2 regions of the Methylobacterium sp. WL9 genome follow, and region 2 is predicted to be linked to the other one. Evidence: riboswitches for the same ligand, from Rfam matches in the RefSeq annotation. Region 2 holds a riboswitch; the other holds the start of a gene.
The links. Region 2 has a riboswitch for thiamine pyrophosphate ahead of thiC (phosphomethylpyrimidine synthase ThiC). Riboswitches for the same ligand answer to the same signal wherever they lie in the genome.
Positions count from the first base shown of each region.

Region 1: linked by a shared signal. The riboswitch ahead of thiO (glycine oxidase ThiO) and the one ahead of thiC (phosphomethylpyrimidine synthase ThiC) in region 2 are both predicted to bind thiamine pyrophosphate.

Region 1 covers NZ_VRVE01000008.1:48,900-52,302, forward strand. The annotation lists gene FV217_RS05360 (thiazole synthase) at 1-188, opposite strand, end outside; gene thiS (sulfur carrier protein ThiS) at 212-421, opposite strand; gene thiO (glycine oxidase ThiO) at 418-1,641, opposite strand; TPP riboswitch at 1,710-1,831, opposite strand; gene FV217_RS05380 (adenylate/guanylate cyclase domain-containing protein) at 2,301-3,403, opposite strand, start outside.
Region 2 covers NZ_VRVE01000032.1:36,158-39,560, forward strand. The annotation lists gene FV217_RS22860 (site-2 protease family protein) at 1-282, shown strand, start outside; gene FV217_RS11675 (hypothetical protein) at 362-571, shown strand; gene FV217_RS11680 (hypothetical protein) at 670-1,014, shown strand; TPP riboswitch at 1,131-1,236, shown strand; gene thiC (phosphomethylpyrimidine synthase ThiC) at 1,314-3,206, shown strand; gene FV217_RS11690 (flagellar protein FlaG) at 3,394-3,403, shown strand, end outside.

The DNA.
Region 1 (3,403 bases), on a different contig from region 2:
TGCAGCGAGACGCGGCGGATCGAGGCGGTGACGACCTCGGCGCCGGAAGCGCGCACGGAATCCGCCATGATGCCTTGGCTCGGGTAGCCGGCCGTGCCGATGAACAGCCGCGAGGCGAGTTTCTGGCCCGCGATCTCGAGGAGATCGTCGCCGGCTTGCGCTGCGAGATTCGTATCGTGATGGGCCATGGAAGAACCCTTCTTTCCTGCGTTCAGCCACCCTGCATGGCGCGGACGATCTCGATGCGGTCGCCCTCGCTCAGCGGGGTTTCGGCCCAATCCGTCCTGCGCACGACCCGGCCGTTGAGGGCGATGGCGATGCCTTCCGCCGGCAGAGCCCGTTCCTCGGCCTCGATCGCGAACAAGGCCGCGACGTTCCCGGCCTCGTGCTCGCGCGGCTCGCCGTTGACGATCAACTTCATGCGCCGGCCCTCTGGCGGCGCTCGTCTTCCGCCTGCACGAACCGCGCGAGGCCGAAGCCGCGGCAGACATCCGGCAGCGTCCCTGTCTCCACCAAATCGACCACTGCGTCGGCGGTCGCCGGGGCCAGGAGATAGCCGTTGCGGTGGTGGCCGGTGGCGATGACGAGGCCGTTCGGCAGGGCATCGACGATGGGGGCGTCGTCGTCGGAGGTTGGGCGGAATCCGCTCCAGACAGCCTCGACCTCCATCTCCTCGACACCCGGCAGAACCTGGCGCGCACCCTCCAACAGGGCGAAGAGTCCGCCCGCGGTGACGCCGTCGCGAAAGCCGCAATCCTCCACCGTGGCGCCGACGATGAGGGAGCCATCTCCTTTCGGGGCCATGTGAATCTGCTCTGTCCAGACCATGTGCGCCAGGGTGCCGGTGCGCTTCGTCGTCTTCAGCGCGAGGGACTGTCCCTTGATCGGCCGCACCGGCAGAATGAGCCCATTCGGCAGCAGACCGCCCTGCCCGCTCCAGGCACCGGTAGCGAGGATCACGGTGTCGGCTGCGATGCTGCCTTGGCTCGTCACGATGCCTGACGTGCGTTCGCCGCGATAGGCGACGTGATCGACGGCGAGACCCTCGACGATGCCGACCCCGGCCGCGTCGCAGGCCCGCACCAGCGCCTGCATGACGAGCCGCGGATCGACCTGGGCATCGCGCGGGCAGAAGATCCCAGCGGTCACGTTCGGCCGCAGCAGCGGTTCGCGGGTGCGGACCTGCGGGCCGGAGAGCCATTCGGCGGCGACGCCCGAGCGGCGCTGGAGATCGTGGCGGAAGCGGAGCCGTTCGACCTCGTCGCGGCCGATGGCGAGCACCAGGGTGCCCTCCTCCCGGTAATCGATGCCGACGCCCGACGCCTGCTGCAACGCATCGCGAAACGCGGGCCAGCGGCGGAGGCTGTCGAGCGCCAGCGGCAGGAGCAGGTCGGAGCCGGGCTCGTGCTCGGCGGCCGGCGCCAGCATGCCGGTGGCGGCGAGGCTCGCCCCGGCGCCGACGGTGTCGCGCTCGATCACCGTGACGGAGCGGCCGGTGCCCGCGAGCCGCCAGGCGATCGACAGGCCGATCAACCCGCCGCCGACCACGACGACATCGGCGTGCTCCGGCAGCGCGGCCGGGCGCGGACGCAGGCCGGAATCGCGTCGAAGACCGATCGGGGATGTCAGGACAGCCGACACGAGGCCTCCACGGTTGCCCGCAAGGAATGGTGCCGCGCGCTTCGGTGAAGCTGGGGCATCTGTCGAAAAAGACACCCGCGGTCCAATCCCTACGCCGGTATGAGCCGGATCAGGTTCGAAGGATTTCCGCGCTGCCGTGAGGCGACTAGCGGTGTCTCAGCCCCTTGTCGGGGATCTCCCTGGAATGCTGCTGATGTGGGCCGGGATGCAGGAGAGGTCAATCCCCGCGCCGATCGTCGCGCTTCTTAAAATCCGTGCGGTTCCGGCGAGATCTACGTGGAGGCCGTGGCGATCCCGGGCGGCCGTCTCGGCACGGGCCTGCTCGGGATGTCGTTCCTGTCGCGGTTGCGGAATTTCAGCGTGGCCGGCGCGCGGATCACGCTACGGGGGTAGCGAGCCGACAGCGCGGATCAGACCAGGGTGGGCAGCAGACTGACCCACGACGTAGCATTCAATGTCGAAGAGGTCAGAACAAGCAGCCTTTATAGGCGTGTTCGCTCTCACCGAATGTAGCGCCTCCCAATACAGCTTTTGGCTGACGGGCGCGGTTACGCTTTAATCCACACTGCGGACCCCTCGTTCGGGTAGCCGAACCACATCATCATCCGCACCAGATGCGACCCTGTCGTACTGTGTGCAGACTGACGCTCCGAAGAGAATCAATCCGCGTCCTGCGCCAGCGCCGCCGCGATCACCATGCCCGGCGGTGAGCCGCGATCGGCGCCCTGGCCGAGCGAGGCCTTGGCCGGCCTCTTCCGGCCCGGCCGGTAGACCTCCATCGGCTCCGAAAATCCGTCGAGGCCGTGCTCGCCAAGGGATTCCGGGTCGCCCCAGAGGAAATCGACGAACGGCTTCGACATCAGAAGTGGCTCGCCCAGCGTCCGGTTCAACCGCGAGAGGCGGCTGGCGAGGTTCACGTCGCGGCCGATCACGGTGAAGTCGAGCCGGGTGCCCGACCCGACATTGCCGTAAGCGGCCTCGCCGTGGTGGAGCGCGATGCCCGCCGCCACCGGCTTGCCGCCGAAGCGGTCGAGGGCGTTGGCCTCGGCCAGCGCCTCGAGCGCACCCTGCGCCGCCGTCAGCGCGCCCTTGGCCGCGCCGCCGAGGTCGTCGCCGGGTTCGCGGAAGATCGCGAGCAGGCCGTCGCCGAGATATTTCAGGACCTCGCCGCCCTCGCGCTCGATCGCCGGCACGAGGCAATCGAAGAAATGGTTGAGGAGCTCGACCGCTTCCTCGGGTGTCAGGTCGGCCGAGAGGCGGGTGTAGTCGCGCATGTCGGCGAACAGGATCGCCGAGCGGATGCGCTTCACCTGTCCGCGCCGAATGTCGCCCGAGAGAATCGCCCGGTGTGGCTCGTCGCCGACATAGATCCGAAGCACCTGGTCGAGTTGCTTGTTGACGATCCGCATCTCCATCACCGCGGCCAGCGCCGGCATGATGAAGCGCAGGATCGCGATGTCCTCGTCGGCGAATCCGTCCTTCGCCCGGGTTGCGAGGGTGAGGCCGTTATGGGTGCCGTTGGTAAAGAACACCGGCACGACGACGTAGGCCGTGTAGCCCTCGGCCTTCAGCTCCGGGATGATCGAGAACAATCCGTCATCGGTCTCGGCCAGATCGAGGATCAGCCACTCGCCGCTCTGGTGGACGGCGTGGAACGGGCTCTCGCGATAGGCCGCGTCCGAAGCCTCGCCGTGCGGAAACAGCCGCACCGTGGTGCCCGCCTCGCGGGACCAGACCCGGCCGACGCCCGAATATTCCGAAT
Region 2 (3,403 bases):
CTCGCCGTCTCGGCGCTCTATCAGGCCACCGCGATCGTCCTGAACCTGCTGCCGATCCCCGGCCTCGACGGCTACGGCATCATCCGGCCGTGGATCCCCGACGGCGCGCGCGAGGCCGGCGACCAGATCGGCCGCTATAGCGGCCTCGTCATCACCGGGCTGTTTCTGCTCTCGGGTGCCTTCACCCGCGCGATCTTCGGAGCCGGCCTCACCATCACCGCCAGTTTCGGCTTCTCGCCGCAAGACGTGGTGACGGGTTACCGGTTGATGCGGCTGTGGTAGGAGATCTCGACAGCAGAGTGGAGACGAGAGGATGCTCTATTCTGTAAGTCTATAATAAGAATTCTTAGGGACGATGACGATGGGCGAACATCACAAGGACGCATCCGCCGGGGTCGCGCAGGCGCTGTTCGACGGCATGAGTCCGGCAGAGCAAGCCGAAGTTCAGGCCGAGGCGGATAGCAAAGGCGTGAGCGCGGTAGAGATCGTGCGCCTGTCGCTCGACATCCTGATCGCCGAATCCAACCCGTCAGCCCCCAAAGGCCGGATCGTCAAGACGTCGGGCAAATGAGGTTCGAGAGACTTACGCCGATGTGTCCTCGAATCGATCGCCATAGAACTGCGACGGCTTTGGCGGTTTCGCTTCATGTCCTGGCGCTTTCTGCGTTGGTGACGCCCCTCGCGTCCCATGCACAGGTCGTGGAAGACGGCTCGGATACGGCCATCGGCAAGGCGAACGCGCGCATCGTCCTCGACCTGATCGGGCAGCGGTTCGAGGAGCTCGCTCCGAAGGTGACGTCCCTGCGCAAAGCCGAGGGCTCGTGGATCTGCGGATCGGTCAACGTGAAGAATCGGGACGGCCTCTATTCGGGCGAGCGGGGTTTCGTGGTCGATCTGTCCAACGCGTTCTTCGGCCGGGTTCCGGACGGGCCGGAGCTTCTGAACCCGCGCGCCGAGGGGTTTCAGGCCATGGAAGAGATCCGGCAGATCTACTTCAAGATGTGCATGGACTGAGGGGCCGTCCCGGCATCGTCATCTCGAGGCCGGGGGAAATGCCGTTTAGCCGGACGACCTCGACATCCAGCTCTCACCGTCCGCATTGACAAAACGCGCCCGGACTCCGACTCTGGAACCGTTCCGAGGGGAGCCCCGATGGGGGCTGAGATTGGGCGCGTCGCCCTGACCCTTGAACCTGATCCGGCTCGTACCGGCGGAGGGACGGGAACAGACGGCCGGCGCTCGACAGCGCGCCGCCCTTCTTGCCGTATCGTCGCCGCCGCGCGGGTCGTCTCCAACGCCAGGAGCGACACACGATGAACGCACCCGTCCGTCCCAAGGACCTTCCGAACGGTACGCCCGCCAGCGTCACCACCGGCCCCATCCAGGGCTCGCGCAAGGTCTACGCCACCGTTCCCGGCCGCGACGACATCACGGTGCCGTTCCGCGAGATCGTGCTGAGCGATCCGAACGAGCCCTCGGTCCGGGTCTACGATCCGTCCGGCCCCTATACCGAGACCGACATCCGCATCGATCTCGAAGCCGGCCTGCCGCCGGTGCGCGAGGCCTGGATCGCTAAGCGCGGCTACGCCACCGTCACGCCGCGCGCGGTGAAGCCCGAAGACAACGGCTTCGCCTCCGAGGACAAGCTCGTCGCCCCCTGCCCCGCCGAGCGGGTGATCCGCCGGGCCGAGCCCGGCCAGCGCGTGACGCAATACGAGTTCGCCCGCGCCGGCATCGTCACCGAGGAGATGATCTACGTCGCGCATCGCGAGAACGCCTGCCGCGATCAGATGCTGGAGCGCGCCCACGAGGCGCTCGCCGACGGCGAGAGCTTCGGCGCCTCGGTCCCGCCCTTCATCACGCCCGAATTCGTCCGCGAAGAGATCGCCCGCGGCCGCGCGATCATTCCGGCCAACATCAACCACCTCGAACTCGAGCCGATGGCGATCGGCCGCAACTTCCTGGTGAAGATCAACGCCAACATCGGCAACTCGGCCGTCACGTCGTCGGCCGCCGACGAAGTCGAGAAACTGGTCTGGGCGACCCGCTGGGGCGCAGACACGGTCATGGACCTTTCGACCGGCCGCAACATCCACAACATCCGGTCGTGGATCGTGCGCAACTCGCCGGTCCCGATCGGCACCGTGCCGATCTACCAGGCGCTGGAGAAGGTCGGCGGCGATCCGCTCAAGCTCGACTGGGAGGTCTTCAAGGACACGCTGATCGAGCAGGCCGAGCAGGGCATCGACTACTTCACGATCCATGCCGGCGTCCGGTTGGCGCACGTGCCGCTGACGGCGCGGCGCACCACCGGGATCGTCTCGCGCGGCGGCTCGATCATGGCGCGCTGGTGCCTCGCCGGGCACCGCGAATCGTTCCTCTACGAGCGCTTCGACGAGATCTGCGACATCATGCGGGCCTACGACGTGTCGTTCTCGCTCGGCGACGGCCTGCGCCCCGGCTCGATCGCCGACGCCAACGATGCGGCGCAGTTCGCAGAGCTGGAGACGCTGGGCGAGCTCACCAAGATCGCCTGGGACAAGGGCTGCCAGGTCATGATCGAGGGTCCCGGCCATGTGCCGATGCACAAGGTCAAGATCAACATGGAGAAGCAGCTCACCGAATGCGGCGAGGCGCCGTTCTACACCCTCGGCCCGCTGACCACCGACATCGCACCGGGCTACGACCACATCACATCCGGCATCGGCGCGGCGATGATCGGCTGGTTCGGTTGCGCCATGCTCTGCTACGTCACGCCGAAAGAGCATCTCGGCCTGCCGAACCGCGACGACGTGAAGACCGGAGTCATCACCTACAAGATTGCCGCCCACGCCGCCGACCTCGCCAAGGGCCACCCGGCCGCGCAGCTGCGTGACGACGCCCTCTCGAAGGCCCGGTTCGACTTCCGCTGGGAGGACCAGTTCAATCTCGGCCTCGATCCGGATACCGCCCGCGCCTACCACGACGAGACCCTGCCGAAGGACGCCCACAAGGTCGCCCATTTCTGCTCGATGTGCGGCCCCAAATTCTGCTCGATGAAGATCACGCAGGACCTGCGCGCCGACGTCCTCGCCATGGAAGAAGCCGGCATCGTGATCGGGCAGGCTCAGCCGATGAGCGACGCCGAGCGCAAGGCGGGCATGGCGGCGAAGTCGCAGGAATTTCTGGCCGAAGGCGGCAAGCTCTACGTCGAGGCTGCCGAGTAGCCCCGATCACCGGATCGGCGTGTCCGGCAGGGCGCGCCGATCCGATTTCCGTAGAAATGTCCGGACGCCGTTAACGCAATGGAAGCACTGCTCTGGGTCGCCGGGGGATAAGCGGGCTGCGTTAAGAGTCGGATGACTCCGGACGATGAATCCTTCGACGTAGCCCCTCGCAATCCGGGAGCATGTCATGGATCCGA